DNA from 2 places in the Streptomyces sp. NPDC033131 genome. Region 1 is predicted to be linked to the other one. Evidence: riboswitches for the same ligand, from Rfam matches in the RefSeq annotation. Region 1 holds a riboswitch; the other holds the start of a gene.
What was found. Region 1 has a riboswitch for glycine ahead of gcvT (glycine cleavage system aminomethyltransferase GcvT). Riboswitches for the same ligand answer to the same signal wherever they lie in the genome.
Positions count from the first base shown of each region.

Region 2: linked by a shared signal. The riboswitch ahead of gcvP (aminomethyl-transferring glycine dehydrogenase) and the one ahead of gcvT (glycine cleavage system aminomethyltransferase GcvT) in region 1 are both predicted to bind glycine.

Region 1 covers NZ_JBVIPA010000032.1:78,668-86,825, reverse strand. The annotation lists gene gcvH (glycine cleavage system protein GcvH) at 6-383, opposite strand; gene gcvT (glycine cleavage system aminomethyltransferase GcvT) at 494-1,612, opposite strand; glycine riboswitch at 1,650-1,762, opposite strand; glycine riboswitch at 1,763-1,862, opposite strand; gene ACZ5XS_RS32575 (AAA family ATPase) at 2,036-2,710, shown strand; gene ACZ5XS_RS32570 (enhanced serine sensitivity protein SseB) at 2,779-3,582, shown strand; gene ACZ5XS_RS32565 (enhanced serine sensitivity protein SseB C-terminal domain-containing protein) at 3,732-4,544, shown strand; gene ACZ5XS_RS32560 (ABC transporter permease) at 4,854-5,861, shown strand; gene ACZ5XS_RS32555 (ABC transporter substrate-binding protein) at 5,946-7,748, shown strand; gene ACZ5XS_RS32550 (ABC transporter permease) at 7,859-8,158, shown strand, end outside.
Region 2 covers NZ_JBVIPA010000005.1:300,929-309,086, reverse strand. The annotation lists gene ACZ5XS_RS10215 (DUF881 domain-containing protein) at 1-705, shown strand, start outside; gene ACZ5XS_RS10210 (FHA domain-containing protein) at 767-1,672, shown strand; gene ftsR (transcriptional regulator FtsR) at 1,690-2,427, shown strand; gene ACZ5XS_RS10200 (bifunctional nuclease family protein) at 2,513-2,986, shown strand; gene ACZ5XS_RS10195 (MerR family transcriptional regulator) at 3,246-3,890, shown strand; gene ACZ5XS_RS10190 (DNA polymerase IV) at 3,949-5,346, shown strand; gene ACZ5XS_RS10185 (PRC-barrel domain-containing protein) at 5,644-6,015, opposite strand; glycine riboswitch at 6,129-6,224, shown strand; gene gcvP (aminomethyl-transferring glycine dehydrogenase) at 6,409-8,158, shown strand, end outside.

The DNA of each region.
Region 1 (8,158 bases):
ACTCCTCAGCCGGCGGAAAAGGCGGTGTACTCGTCGGCGGAGAGCAGGTCGCCCGGCTCCTCGGCGACGCGCACCTTGAACAGCCAGCCGCCCTCGAAGGGCGCGGAGTTCACCAGGGACGGGTCGTTGACGACGTCCTCGTTGACCTCGGTGACCTCGCCGTTGACCGGGGAGTACAGGTCGCTGACCGACTTGGTCGACTCCAGCTCGCCGCAGGTCTCGCCCGCGGTCACCGAGGCACCGACCTCCGGGAGCTGGACGAAGACGACGTCACCGAGCGCGTTGGCCGCGTGCTCCGTGATGCCGACCGTCGAGACGCCGTCCGCGGCGGCCGACAGCCACTCGTGCTCCTTGCTGTAGCGCAGCGCTTGGGGGTTGCTCATGGCCTGAATTCTCCTGTACGCGGGGGAGTGCTGGTGAATGGGAGACTGCTGGAAACGCACGTGAGCAGCGGAAATGTGCGCAGGGTCACGCGCACGAACCGCTCAAGTGTCTACTTCTGGCGCTTGTAGAACGGCAGCGCCACGACCTCGTACGGCTCGTGGCTGCCCCGGATGTCCACGCCGACACCCGGCGTGCCCGGCGCCGCGTGCGCGGCGTCGACGTACGCCATCGCGATCGGCCTGCCCAGCGTGGGGGAGGGCGCGCCGGAGGTGACCTCGCCGATCACCTCGCCGCCGGCGACGACCGCGTACCCGGCGCGCGGGACGCGACGCCCCTCGGCGACCAGGCCGACGAGGACGCGCGGAGGGTTCGCCTGTGCACGGGCGGCCGCCTCGGCCAGCGCCTCGCGGCCCACGAAGTCGCCCTCCTTCCCGAACTTCACCACCCGGCCGAGCCCGGCGTCGAACGGAGTCAACGACAGCGACAGCTCGTGCCCGTACAGCGGCATGCCCGCCTCCAGGCGCAGCGTGTCCCGGCAGGACAGGCCGCAGGGGACCAGGCCGACGCCCTCGCCCGCCTTGGTCAGGGCCTGCCACAGCTCCACGGCGTGCTCCGGCTTCACGAACAGCTCGAAGCCGTCCTCGCCGGTGTAGCCGGTGCGGGCGATGAGCGCGGGGACGCCGGCGACGGTGCCGGGCAGGCCGGCGTAGTACTTGAGGCCGTCGACGTCGGCGTCGGTGAGCGACTTGAGGATGCCGGGGGACTCGGGCCCCTGGACGGCGATCAGCGCGTAGCGATCGCGGTCGTCGCGGACCTCGACCTCGAACTCCTCAGCGAGGTTGCCGAGCTCGTTCACGACGTTCTGGGCGTTGGAGGCATTGGCGACGATCATGTACTCGTCTTCGGCCAGCCGGTACACGATCAGGTCGTCGAGGATTCCGCCGTTCTCGACGCAGATCATCGTGTAGCGGGCGCGGCCCACCTTCACGGCCGCGATGTCGCCGACCAGTGCGTGGTTCAGGAACTGCGCGGCCTGCGGCCCGGTGACCGTGATCTCGCCCATGTGCGAGAGGTCGAAGAGACCGGCCCGGGTGCGCACGGCCTGGTGCTCGTCGCGTTCGGAGCCGTAGCGCAGGGGCATGTCCCAGCCGGCGAAGTCGGTCATCGTGGCGCCGAGCGCGCGATGCAGGGCATCGAGCGCGGTGTGACGGGGTGCGGTGCTGCTCATCGGACGGTCGTCTCCCAAGGCATGACGGCGAGGTCGTTCCTCCCCATCTGTCATCGGAACCTGAGAGGTTCGACGTGACCCCGCGAACGGTGGTCACGACTTGCACCTTGGGTGGAGCCACTGTGGCAGCGGCCCGCTTTTCAGATGTGCCTCGCCCGCGCGGTAACGGGGACCTGAGAGATTCAAGGGAGGGACTTGCTCCTTCGGCGCCCCAGCGACGTACGGCTGGGGACTCTCCCGCGCGGATTCAAACGGCCGGTATGCAGTTGGCGCGCACATCATCGCACGCATCTTCGGTGCGCGGCAGGCCGCATCTGTAACCGGCCTGTGGCAGTAAGCGCATGAAAACAGGAGACGCCGCGTATTACCTTCTCTTTACACTCGACGGGGAGGGGAACTCGTGACCCGCCCCAGGGGAGGACGATCACGGTGAACAGGACCACGGCGTACGCCACGACCTCGGCCGTCGCGCTGCCCGAGCAGCCCGCGGCCAAGGCCCGTCAGGCGTGCGGAACGCGCCCCGGACCCGTCCTCCGCGACCTGCGCGAGCGCGCGGGCCACAGCCCGCACGCACTGCTCTTCGGACCCCGCGACCTCGTCGTGATCACCGGCCTGCCGGGCAGCGGCAAGTCCACGCTGATGCGGCGCACGGTCAAGGGCGTGCGGATCGACTCCCAGGACACCCGCGACCACTGGGACGGCCGGCTGTCCCGCTTCCTGCCGTACGGGGTCTACCGCCCGCTCGTCCGCCTCGCCCACTACGCGGGGCTGCGCCGCGCCCTGCGCTCCGGCGGAGGCGTCGTCGTGCACGACTGCGGTACGCAGGCCTGGGTGCGCGGCTGGCTGGCCCGCGAGGCCCGCCGCCGCGGCGGCATCCTGCACCTGCTGCTGCTCGACGTCCCCCCGGACACGGCCCTGGCCGGCCAGCGCGAGCGCGGCCGCGGAGTCTCGCGGTACGCGTTCCTGCGCCACCGCGGCGCGGCCTCCCGTCTGATCAGCTCCGTGGAGAAGGGCGATCTGCCCCAGGGCTGCGACTCGGCGGTCCTGATCGACCGGGACGCGGCGAACGTCCTGCGCCGGATCGGCTTCACGGGCTGACCCCCACCGGTCCGTACCCGCTAGCCTTTCAGCCACAGCAGCGGTACTCGGCAGGCGGTAGGCAGCAGATGGACTTCCCGGCGGATCTCCCAGCGGGCTTCTCGGAGTTCCCGGCACAGGCACACCCCCCTTCGCACGGCGGATGGCCCGGCAACGAGTTGGAGGAGGTGCTCTCCGCCTCCCTCGGCATCCCCGGAGCCGGCGGGCGGATCATCGAGGTGCTCGGCCGCAGCTTCGTGTGGGTGCCGCTGCCAGGCGGCGGCGGCCCGCACAGCGGTCCGCTCGACCTCCCCACCCTGGAGATCGACGGCCAGGCCTACGTGCCGGTCTTCAGCTCCGAGGAGCAGTTCCGCCAGGTCGTCGGCTCGCACCTGTCGTACACCATCGCGCCCGCGGTGGAGTTCGCCCGCGGCCTGCCCCCGCAGATCGGCATCGCCGTGAACCCGGACGGCACGGTCGGCGTCCCGCTGCCCCCGGCCGCCGTGGCCGACCTGTGCCGCTCCGGCCGCACCCCGCTGTACGGCCCGGCGAGCGGCGGACGCGTCAAGCTCTACGAGCCGGACTGGCAGAACGACCCCGTCGACTTCCTCGCCGCCGCCTCGGCCGAGTTCGCGTCGACAGGCGTCATCCTCACGGCCCGCCGCTGCCTGGCGGCGATCGAGACCGCGGACCCGGTGATGTTCGTGGGCGTGGAGCTCTCCCACGGGGAGGCCCCCGACCTGCGTACGGTCCCCATGGACGCCCTGGCGAGGGCCCTGGGCCGCGCCCCGGCCCCCTGGCCGGTCAACCTGGTCCTCCTGGACGTGGCGGACGACCCGGTGGGCCACTGGATGCGCGAGCAGGTCCGGCCCTTCTATCAGTACGGCTACTGAGGTATTTCAAGGGCTCGGGAACCGCACGACCGGCCCCCACCACCTGCACCGGCCGACGGCGAACAAGTCCCGAGCTCCTGGGCGGCTGCTGTCGGCGCCGCCACATAAGCTGGTTTCATATCGAGGAACTTCACGAAGGGGCGGTACAGGTGAGCGCCAGCGGCATCGCGGCCGGTCAGGTCGAGCACATGCTGCGCCAGGTGACGCCCGGGCGCTACGACGCCTACGAGGCACTCCTGCGCGCGCTCGCGACCCCCTCCTCCGGCCAGATCTGGATGCTCCTGTGGCACGGCCAGGCAGGCTCCCCCGACGCCCAGTACGGAAACATGGAGGTCGACGGCTACGGCTACGCCCCGTGCGTCACCTCGGCCCAGGAACTCTCGGCCAGCGGCTGGAACCGCTCCTACGAGGTCGTCGACGGAATCGACGTCGCCCGCACCCTCTACCCGGACCACTACGGCCTGTGGCTGAACCCGCACGCCCCCGGTGGTGGCGTCGGCATCCCGTGGCTCGATCTGCGCCGCATCGCCACCGGCCTGGAGCGCCAGCCCGCCGGTCCGCTCCGGCTGTCCGAGCCCGGTATCGAAATCCCGCAGTTCTACGCCCTGATGGCGCAGAACGCCCACCGCACCCCGGCCGTCCGCTCCCTGCGCCGGGCCTGGGTGCAACCCGCGCTCGGGGCGCCGTATCTGGCCATCGGTCTCGACGTGTACGACACCAGTCCGCCGGCCGTCGACTCGGTGCGCGCGATGATGCAGCAGTCGATCGGAGCGGTCCCGGACGGGCTGCCGGTGTCGACCGTGGCGATGTCCGACGAGTACGACCCGGTGGCGCTGTGGATGCGGGCGAGCGCCCGCCCGTTCTACGACCGTGAGGCCCATGCGGCGCCCGCCCCGGCCCCCTCCTCGGTCCAGGCTCCGGCGGCCGGATACGGCTATCCGCCGGCTCGCGGCGGATACTGACCGAACGACTGCCCGGCCCTGAGAGCCCGGCACATCTTCGCGCGTAGAACAGGGTGGATCGTCCGTATTCGCCGCGAATGTCCCAACTGGTCTGCGTCCGCCCCGCGTTACCCGGCGTCCGGATAACGGAACCCTCCAGCCCGCATCACGTTTATGCATCCTTTCACCGCCAAGTCTGGCAACAGATCGCCAAAGCGTTGAAGACTCCGGCACCAGGGACCTTTCGTCCCTGTGTACGACGGACTGATCAATGCCGCCACAGCGGCAAGTGCGGGCCGGCTACCGCCGGTTGAGAGGGGTCCCTGCCAGATGACGGCACCATTGCACGAGCCGACCGCGGAAGCGGCCCCGAGTGCGGCCGAAGAAGCGGCGCTGGTCAGCGCCGATGCCAAGGCCGTTCAGGGACGCTCCCTGGGCCGGATCGCCTGGGAGCGCCTCAAGCGGGACAAGCTCGCCCTGACGGGTGGCGTCGTGGTTCTCTTCCTCGTGCTGCTCGCGCTGCTCGCCCCGGTCATCACCGGGATCCTCGGGCAGGACCCGAACGAGTACCACGAGAACCTCATCGACCCGCTGTTCGGTACGCCTACGGGCTCTCTGGGCGGCATCAGCGGCGAACACCTGCTCGGCGTCGAGCCGGTCAACGGCCGCGACATCCTCGCCCGCATCCTCTACGGCGCCCGGATCTCGCTGCTGGTCGGCTTCCTGTCCGCGCTGGTGGCCGTGATCCTCGGAACGGTGCTGGGCATCCTCGCCGGCTTCTTCGGCGGCTGGGTCGACTCCGTGATCAGCCGGGTGATGGACGGTCTGCTCGCCTTCCCGCAGCTGCTGTTCATCATCGCGCTGGTCTCCGTCATGCCGAACGACATGCTGGGGCTGACCGGTTCGAGCGTGCGTGTCTTCGTGATGATCCTCGTCATCGGTTTCTTCGGCTGGCCCTACATCGGACGCGTCGTGCGCGGCCAGACGCTCTCGCTGCGTGAGCGCGAGTACGTCGAGGCGGCCCGATCGCTGGGCGCGGGGCGGCTGTACATCCTGTTCAAGGAGTTGCTGCCGAACCTCGTCGCCCCGATCGTCGTGTACACGACGATGATGATCCCCACCAACATCCTCACCGAGGCGGCGCTCAGCTTCCTGGGCGTGGGCGTCAAGCCGCCCACGGCCTCGTGGGGGCAGATGCTCTCGAGTGCGATCGACTACTACGAGTCGGACCCCATGTACATGGTGGTCCCAGGCGTGGCGATCTTCATCACCGTGCTGGCCTTCAACCTCTTCGGCGACGGCGTCCGGGACGCGCTGGACCCGAAGGCTTCCCGTTGAACCGCTGACCGTCCAAGCGCGGCACCCCAACTGTCCCGTGGCACTCACACGGGGTCTCTCATCAAATCCGGAGGATCCGAGATCGTGACTACCCAACGCACCTCAGGGCGGCGGAAGCAGGCGTTTGCCGCTGTCGCCGCGGTCGCCGCGCTGCTGACCACGGCGGCGTGCGGCGGCGGCGGTGGAGACGACGGCGACAAGGGCTCGAGCACCGGCGCCGCCGGCTTCGACGCCGCGAACAACAAGGTCGCCCAGGCCTCCGCCGCCAAGAAGGGCGGCACTCTGAAGTTCGGTGGTGCCCAGGACGCCGACTCGTGGGACACCACGCGCGGTTACTACGGCATGATGTGGAACTTCGCCCGCTACTACAGCCGCCAGCTCGTCACGAACAAGGCGGAGCCGGGCGCGGCCGGTGCCGAGATCACTCCGGACCTCGCCACCTCGACCGCCAAGGTCACGGACGACGGCAAGACCTACACGTACACGCTGCGCGACGGCAGTACGTGGGAGGACGGCAAGCCGATCACCTCGAAGGACGTCAAGTACGGCATCGAGCGTGTGTGGGCGCAGGACGTGCTGTCCGGCGGTCCGACGTACCTGAAGGACGTGCTCGACCCCAAGGGCGAGTACAAGGGCCCGTACAAGGACACCTCCGCCGACAAGCTCGGTCTGAAGGCCATCGAGACGCCGGACGACAAGACCATCGTCTTCAAGCTGCCGCAGGCCAACTCGGACTTCGAGGAGATGCTGGCCCTGGTCTCGGCCTCGCCGGTCCGCCAGGACAAGGACACCAAGGGCAAGTACGGCCTGCACCCGTTCTCCTCCGGCCCGTACAAGTTCCAGTCCTACAACCCGGGCAAGGACCTCACCCTGGTCCGCAACACCGAGTGGAAGCAGGCCTCGGACCCCATCCGCAAGGCCTACCCGGACAAGATCACCATCCAGTTCTTCTCGGACGCCAACCAGCTGGACCAGCGCCTGCTCAACGGTGACCTGGACCTCGACCTGAACCAGACCGGCATGTCGCCGCAGGGCCGCACCACCGCCCTCAAGCAGCACAAGGCCAACCTGGACAACCCGGTCTCCGGCTACATCCGTTACGCGGTCTTCCCGCAGAGCGTGAAGCCGTTCGACAAGATCGAGTGCCGCAAGGCCGTCATCTACGGTGCCGACCACGTGTCGCTGCAGACCGCTCGCGGTGGCCCGATCGCCGGTGGTGACATCGGCACCAACATGCTGCCGCCGTCCGTCCCGGGTTCCGAGGGCCAGAAGTACGACCCGTACGAGCTCGCCGGTGCCAACAAGGACGGCAACATCGCCAAGGCCAAGGAAGAGCTGAAGGCCTGCGGTCAGCCGAACGGCTTCAAGACCACCATCGCCGTCCGCAACAACAAGCCGGTCGAGGTGGCCACCGCCCAGTCGCTGCAGGCGTCGCTGAAGAAGATCGGCATCACCGCCGAGATCGACCAGTACGACGGCTCGCAGACCGCCGGCATCATCGGCAGCCCGGCGAACGTGAAGAAGAAGAACTACGGCATCATCATCATGGGCTGGGGTCCGGACTTCCCGTCCGTCCAGGGCTTCGGTCTGCCGCTGTGGAGCAGCAAGTACATCCAGGAGAGCGGTAACAACAACTACGCGCTCATCGACGACAAGACGATCGACGGTCTGTTCGACTCGTACGTCACGACCCTGGACGACGCCGGCAAGGAAAAGATCGCCACGGAGATCAACCACAAGGTGATGGAGGGCGCGTACTACCTGCCCTTCGTCTACGAGAAGTTCATCAACTGGCGCTCGAGCAACCTGGCGAACGTCTACACGACCGACGGATACAGCGGTCAGTACGACTTCGTCAACCTCGGTCTGAAGAACCCGAAGAAGTAATCCCGGCACACCCGCCGAACGGCACGAAAGGCAGGTGAAGGCCGGCGCAGCGTGATCGCGGGCCACCGGAAGACCTCCGGTGGCCCGCGGTCCGCGGCGGGCCGAGAGCTGTGCTCGCTTACCTCATCAGGCGGTTGTTCGCCGCCGCAGTGATGCTCGTGGTCATCATCATGGTGGTCTTCGGCATCTTCTTCCTCGTCCCGAAGTGGGCGGGCGTAGACATCGCCTTGAGCTTCGTGGGCAAGCAGGCCGACCCTGCCGCCGTCGAGGGCGTGCGCGAGAAGCTCGGCCTGGGCGATCCGATCTACGCCCAGGTCTGGGAGTTCTTCAAGGGCATCTTCGCCGGCCGCACCTACACGGGCGGCGGCGACACGATCCACTGCTCCGCACCGTGCTTCGGCTACTCCTTC
Region 2 (8,158 bases), on a different contig from region 1:
CTGGTGAACGGTCTGTGGCCGCCGCGTGTCACCAGGGCCCAACTCATCGTCGCGATACTGCTGTTCGGGCTGGGGTTCGGGCTGGCCGTGCAGGTGGCGTCGAACAGTGACAGTGACAGCGCTCTGCGGGGGGCACGTCAGGAAGATCTTGTTCGTATCCTCGATGAACTGGATGACCGTACTCAGCGTCTTGAAGACGAGAAGCAGGGCCTCGAAAGGCAGCGGGACGAGCTGGAGAACAGCTCGGACCAGGCCGAGGAGGCCCGTAAACAGACGGTGGAGAAGGAGAAGCAGCTCGGCATCCTGGCGGGCACGGTGGCCGCGCAGGGACCGGGCATCACGATGACCATCGGTGACCCGAAGGGGGCGGTCCAGGCGGACATGCTGCTCGACGCGATCCAGGAGCTGCGCGCGGCCGGTGCCGAGGCGATCCAGGTGAACGGCGTGCGGGTCGTCGCGGGCACCTACCTGACCGACTCCGACAAGAGTGTCAGCGTCGACGGGAACAAGATCAACCGCCCTTATCGTTTCAAGGTCATCGGCAAGCCGCAGGATCTCGAGCCGGCGCTCAACATCCCCGGAGGCGTGGTGCAGACTCTTGAGAAGGAGCAGGCCACCGTGACCGTCGAGCGGGCGGACAAGATCGTCGTTGACGCCTTGCGAGCGGCGAAGCGGCCTGACTACGCTCGGTCGTCCTCCCAGTGAACCGGGGGTGCATGGGGGACGTCCGGCGAGGGCATGAGGTTGCGGGGGGTCGGCGCACCGATTGGGTGGTGCGTGGTGGAAACTGTCCGGTGGAGACGGACGTTGTGAGGATGTCCGGATCGACCGGTGTGTTCAATCAGGGTTCGTCCTGCCCCACGGGCGGGTCTGTTTCGGTCAAGGGGAATCGCCCGTGAAGTTGTTTGCGAAGTTGTTCGGCAAGAGCGCGCGAGAGGGCAGCGACAACGCGACCGCCCGTCATCGCGCACAGCCTGACGCAGAAGGCCAGCGGCCGTTGTTCCGGGACCAGGTCGATGGTCCGGGCGGTGACGTTTCCGGAGGTCAGGGCGCGCCGTCAGTTGACCCTGCCCAGTCCGGAGGCATAGGTTTCGGGCAACCGTCAACCTCAAGCACGGGTGGAGGGTTTTCCCCTATGTCGGCCCTGGTGTGTACGAGGTGCGGTAACCGCAACGCGGAGAACAGCCGCTTCTGCTCCAACTGCGGTGCTCCGCTGCGGGCGGGGGCAACGCCCGAGCGTCCGTCCGAGACGACGTCCACGATCTCCATCTCCGGGCTCGAGGCCTACGACGCCGAGGTCACGGGCCAGACGCAGATGCCCATGCTCTCCCCAGAGGCGCAGGCTGCCGTCGACGCGCTGCCGCTCGGCTCGGCGCTCCTGGTGGTGCGCCGCGGTCCCAACTCGGGCAGCCGCTTCCTGCTGGACGGCGATCTGACCACGGCCGGGCGCCACCCGCAGAGCGACATCTTCCTGGACGACGTGACGGTCTCCCGTCGACACGTGGAGTTCCGCCGCGGCCCGGACGGCTCGTTCACGGTGGCCGACGTGGGCAGTCTGAACGGCACGTACGTCAACCGCGAGCGGATCGACCAGGTCGCACTGTCGAACGGTGACGAGGTGCAGATCGGCAAGTACCGGCTGGTCTTCTACGCGAGCCAGCGGGGCTACTGACCCTCCCGGGAAGGTCCATGCTGCAAACACCGAGCGGCGGTGCCGGGCAAGGCGCCGCCGCCACGGACAGTGAGCTGATGAGCATCGGCTCGGTGCTGAACATGCTGCGCGACGAGTTCCCCGAAGTCACCATCTCCAAGATCCGTTTCCTGGAGTCGGAGGGCCTTGTCGAGCCGCAGCGGACCCCCTCGGGGTATCGCAAGTTCAGTGCTGACGACGTCGAGCGCCTCGGTCACGTCCTGAGGATGCAGCGGGACCACTATCTGCCGCTCAAGGTGATTCGCGAGCACCTCGACGCCATGGAGCGCGGTGAGGCCGCGCCACTGCCGACAGTGGGCCGTCAGCGCGACGGCGAGGGTCTTTCGGAGATCGCCGACGGGCCGACCGCGGCCAGGATCGGGCGGGGTCAGCTGATGGCGGCCGCCGAGATCGGCGAGCAGGAACTTCAGGAGTGGGAGTCGTACGGGCTGATCTCTCCGCTGCCCGACGGGGCGTATGACGCCGAGGCGGCCACTGTGGCCTCGCTCATCGCCGAGCTGGGGCGGTTCGGGATCGAGCCGCGGCATCTGCGGGTGATGAAGACGGCGGCCGAGCGCGAGGCGGGGCTGGTCGACCAGGTGGTGGCCCCGCTGAGGCGCCATCGCAACCCCCAGACCAGGGCACATGCCGAGGCCCGTACGAAGGAACTGGCCGGGCTCACGGTGAAGCTGCACGCGGCACTCGTGCAGACCGCGCTGGGCGTGCGGTTGCCGTGACGCGGGCGGGTTCGCACGGGCCGGATAGGCCACCCGTTCTCTGCCCGACTACCCAAACGTCCCGGGCACGGCCTAGGGTTGCTGTGTGAACGAGCTCGATGTCGTAGGTGTCCGGGTCGAAATGCCCTCCAACCAACCGATCGTGCTCCTGCGTGAAGTGGGAGGCGACCGCTACCTCCCCATCTGGATCGGGCCTGGGGAGGCAACGGCGATCGCCTTCGCGCAGCAGGGCATGGCCCCCGCCCGACCGCTGACCCATGACCTGTTCAAGGACGTGCTGGAGGCCGTCGGGCAGGAGCTCACCGAAGTGCGCATCACGGATCTGCGTGAAGGCGTCTTCTACGCGGAGCTGGTCTTCGCCAGCGGAGTCGAGGTGAGTGCCCGCCCGTCCGACGCCATAGCGCTGGCCCTGCGCACCGGGACGCCGATCTACGGCAGTGACGGCGTGCTCGACGACGCCGGCATCGCGATCCCGGACGAGCAGGAGGACGAGGTGGAGAAGTTCCGTGAGTTCCTCGACCAGATCTCGCCCGAGGACTTCGGAACCAGCAGCCAGTGAGGCGTCCGCCGCCTCGTGGGCGAACCGGCCCGCGGGGCTCGGCCATGTCCGTCGACGCCTCACATGCGGGCATTTGCCGGCGGTGCGTGAGAGAGTCGTACGGGCCGCTCAGGGCACATTCGGCTAGCCTTTCCCCGCGGTTGGGTGCGGGAAACCACTCGAAGGGTGATTATCACCCGGCGTGCCGAGTGTGGCGATCGTTGACGCGCCCCTGGTGACTGCCTACCGTCGAGAAGGCAGGTCAAGGACGGAGGTCGGCGTGAGCAGCAGCGGCGACGGTACGGCTGGGGGTGCCCCCGGACGCAGTCTCGGGGCGAGCGGTCCGTACCCGCTTCACAGCAACGCGGCCGATCACGCTCCGCAGCGACCGACGGCCGTGCCGAGCAGCGGAGGGGCGACGTCCATGGCGTCCGAGCAGATCGGCTACCGCGGTCCGACGGCCTGCGCGGCCGCCGGCATCACCTACCGGCAACTGGACTACTGGGCCCGCACCGGTCTCGTCGAGCCGAGTGTGCGGCCGGCCCACGGGTCGGGAACGCAGCGTCTGTACAGCTTCCGGGACGTTGTCGTCCTGAAGATCGTCAAGCGCTTTCTGGACACCGGTGTGTCGCTGCAGAACATCCGCACCACCGTTCAGCACCTCAGGGAACGCGGTTTCAGCGACCTGGAGCGCATGACGCTGATGAGCGACGGTGCCACGGTGTACGAGTGCACCTCGCCGGACGAGGTCCACGCGCTGTTGCAGGGTGGCCAGGGCATCTTCGGAATCGCCGTGGGTGTCGTGTGGCGGGACGTGGAGAACGCGCTTTCCCAGCTGCACGGCGAGCGGATCGACACCGGGGAGACCCTCGTGGGGCACAACCCCGCGGACGAGCTGGCGCGGCGGCGCAACCGGGCGGTCTGACCGCCGGCCCCGCTCTCCGGGGACGGCATTGTCAGTGGCGTAGGGCAGCATCGGAGATGTGAGAAGCGCGCCCACGATCCTGCATCTCGACATGGATGCCTTCTTCGCCTCGGCGGAGCAGGCGTCCAAGCCGAGCCTGCGCGGGAAGGCCGTCGTCGTGGGCGGGCTCGGGCCGCGGGGCGTGGTGGCCACGGCGTCGTACGAGGCACGGGTCTTCGGGGTTCATTCGGCGATGCCCATGGCCCAGGCGCGTCGGCTCGCCCCGAACGCGGCGTATCTGGTGCCGCGTGGTGCGTTCTACCGGTCGATCAGCGAGCAGGTGATGGGGCTTCTGCGGGCGCTGTCGCCTCTTGTGGAGCCGTTGAGCCTGGACGAGGCGTTCGTGGACCTGGAGGCCGGGGGAGCGGCCTGGGACGACGCCTCGGCGCGGCTGGCCGGGGCGAAACTGCGGACCGACATACGAGCCGTGACCGGGCTCACCGGGTCGGTGGGCCTCGCCGCTTCCAAGATGCTCGCGAAGATCGCCTCGGAGCAGGCCAAACCCGACGGACTGGTGGTCATCGAACCGGGGACCGAGCGGGCCATGCTCGGGCCGATGTCGGTGCGGACGCTGCCGGGGGTGGGGCCGACGACGGGCGACCATCTGCGGCGGGCCGGGATCCATACGGTCGACGAGATGGCCGAGGCGGGTGAGGACGAGCTCGTACGGCTGCTGGGCAAGGCCCACGGGCACGCGCTGTACGCCATGGCGCTGGCGCACGACGAGCGGCCGGTGGTGGCCGAGCGGGAGACGAAGTCGGTGTCCGTGGAGGACACGTACGACGTCGACATTCACGACCGGGTCCGGGTGGGGATGGAAGTACAGCGGCTGGCCGACCGGTGTGTGCGGCGGTTGCGGGAAGCGGGGCTGTCCGGGCGGACCATCGTGCTGAAGGTGCGGAGATACGACTTCTCGACGCTGACCCGGTCCGAGACCCTGCGGGGGCCCACGGACGATCCGGCAGTGGTGCGGGAGGCTGCGGCGCGGCTGTTGGACCCGGTGGACACGACAGGGGGCGTGCGGCTGCTGGGGGTGGGCGTGAGCGGCCTGGCCGACTACACGCAGGAGGACCTGTTCGCGCAGGCGGCGGGGGACCGGGGGGATGTCGTCGGGTCGGTGGAGGACACCGATGACGTGCCCGCGGTGGAACCGGCCGGGCCGGTCGAGCGGAGATGGGTCTCGGGGCACGACGTCACCCATGCCGAGTACGGGCACGGGTGGGTGCAGGGGAGCGGACTCGGGCGGGTCACCGTGCGCTTCGAGACACCCGACTCGGAGCCCGGGCGCGTGCGGACCTTCCGGGTCGACGACCCGGAGTTGGAGCCGGCGGAGCCGTTGCCGTTGGTGGCGCGGAGACCTGAGGCGGGCGCCGGTGGGGGGCCTTCTGCGGATGAGGGCCGGGTGCGAGCGGTGTGAAGCGCGGCGGGGAGATGCGGGTGAAGCGTGGTGGGGTGCGCGGATGAGTAGTGAGAGGAGGGCCGGCGGGATGGGTTCGTGCGGGTCGCACCGGCCTTGGCCGAGAGGGGATGCGGGGCGCCTGCGGACGGCGGTTCGCGGGGATTCGTGCGTGACCGGGGTCGGTGTGGGCCGGGGGTGGGTGGCGCAGCCCGGTGCTGACCGGGTGCCGCCTGCGCCCACCCGTGGCGCCCCGAGCGGCACGACTGCCCGCAGGTGGCGGGGCGGCTGGGGCGCGTTCGTGCCGTGCCGGTGGGGTCACGGGTCGTCCGTGCCTGCCACCTTGCCGAAGTTGCGGTCCGGGAAGGGGGGAGGGGCGCCCAGGTCCAGACCGTAGTGGTGGTAGAGCTGGAGTTCTTGTTCGGGAGAGAGATGGCGGCCCACGCCGAAGTCGGGAGCGTCCTTGATCAGGGCGCGGTCGTAGGGGACGTGGAGGGTGCCCTCGACGAGTTCGCTCGGTTCCAGGGGGACGAAGGCATCCCTGGAGAAGAGGCCGGTGCGTATGGCGGCCCACTCCGGTTCGCCGGTCGCGTCGTCGAGGTAGACCTCGTCGATGGTGCCGAGCTTCGTGCCGTTGCGGTCGAGCGCCTTGCGGCCGATCAGGTTGCGCGGATCGATGTCGGTCTGCACGGGCCCTCCACTTGGTCGCAACTCATCCGTAAGCACTACAAAAGAGCAGATTGAGGATGGCGGCCACTCGAAGGTGGGAGTGTGGACCTCGCTGGTACGCTGACAACGGCTGCTGACCCCGTGCGGGAGAGTCCTCCAGACTTCATCGGAGGCGCCGAAGGAGCAAATCCTCCCCGGAATCTCTCAGGCCCACGTACCGCACGGACGAGGTCACTCTGGAAAGCAGGGCGGGTGCCGACGGCGTCGACGGCTTCCGCTCTCACCGACGGTGAAAGTCGGGTGCCCTCGGGTGTCCGGTGAAGCTCTCAGGTTGTGATGACAGAGGGGGAGGCCGTCCGGGTACCCGCGCCGTGGTGACCCTCGAAGGTCGCGTCAGACCAGGAGGCCTCCGTAATGACCGCCCATCGCATTCCGCTTTCCGAGCTCGAGCAGGGAATCCCCTTCGAGCAGCGCCACATCGGGCCCGACCAGGAGGCGCGGGCCAAGATGCTCGCGCAGGTCGGGTACGGCTCGCTCGACGAGCTCACCGCCGCCGCGGTCCCGGATGTGATCAAGAACGCCGACATGCTGGAGCTGCCGGGCGCCCGCACCGAGGCCGAGGTGCTGGCCGAGCTGCGTTCGCTGGCCGACCGTAACCAGGTGCTCGACTCCATGATCGGGCTCGGGTACTACGGGACCTTCACACCGCCCGTCATCCTGCGGAACGTCATGGAGAACGCCGCCTGGTACACGGCGTACACGCCTTACCAGCCGGAGATCTCCCAGGGGCGCCTCGAAGCCCTGCTCAACTTCCAGACCATGGTCGCCGAGCTCACCGGGCTGCCGACCTCGGGCGCCTCGCTGCTGGACGAGGGCACCGCGGCCGCCGAGGCTCTGGCGCTGTCCCGGCGCATGGGCAAGAACAAGAAGGGCCTTTTCCTGGTCGACGCGGACACGCTGCCGCAGACCATCGCCGTGATCGAGACGCGCGCCGAGCCGACCGGTGTGGAGGTCGTGGTCGCCGACCTCAGTGACGGTATTCCGGCCGAGATCGCCGGGCGCGAGATCAACGGCGTGCTGCTCCAGTACCCGGGCGCCTCCGGTGCCGTACGCGACATCAAGCCGGTGATCGAGCAGGCCCACGAACTCGGCGCGCTGGTGACCGTCGCCGCCGACCTGCTGGCGCTGACGCTGCTGAAGTCCCCGGGGGAGCTCGGTGCGGACATCGCGGTCGGGACGACGCAGCGCTTCGGTGTGCCGATGGGCTTCGGCGGGCCGCACGCCGGCTACATGGCGGTACGTGAGAAGTTCGCGCGCAGCCTGCCCGGGCGCCTGGTCGGGGTGTCCGTGGACGCCGACGGCAACAAGGCCTACCGCCTCGCACTCCAGACCCGCGAGCAGCACATTCGCCGGGAGAAGGCGACCAGCAACATCTGTACCGCGCAGGTGCTGCTCGCGGTGATGGCCGGTATGTACGCCGTCTACCACGGGCCCGACGGCCTGAAGACCATCGCGCGGCGCACCCACCGGTACGCCACGGTCCTCGCCGCGGGCCTGACGGCCGGCGGGGTCGAGGTCGTGCACGGCTCCTACTTCGACACGCTGGCCGTCCGTGTGCCCGGGCGGGGTGCCCAGGTGGTCGCCGCCGCGCGCGAGAACGGGGTCAACCTGCGTCTCGTGGACGCCGACCACGTGTCCATCGCCTGCGACGAGACCACTCTGCGAGCCCAACTGGCCGCAGTATGGGCCGCGTTCGGGGTCGAGGGGGACATCGAGGCGCTCGACGCGGCCACCGAGGAGACCCTTCCGGGCGCGCTGCTGCGGACCGACGAGTACCTGGCGCACCCCGTGTTCCACCAGTACCGCTCCGAGACCGCGATGCTGCGCTACCTGCGTCGCCTGGCCGACCGGGACTACGCGCTCGACCGCGGCATGATCCCGCTGGGCTCCTGCACCATGAAGCTCAACGCGACCGTCGAGATGGAGCCGGTCACCTGGCCCGAGTTCGGGCAACTGCACCCCTTCGCGCCTGCCGAGCAGGCGCAGGGATACCTCACGCTCATCCGCGAGCTGGAGGAGCGGCTCGCCGAGGTCACCGGGTACGACAACGTCTCGCTGCAGCCCAACGCCGGATCCCAGGGGGAGCTGGCCGGGCTGCTCGCCG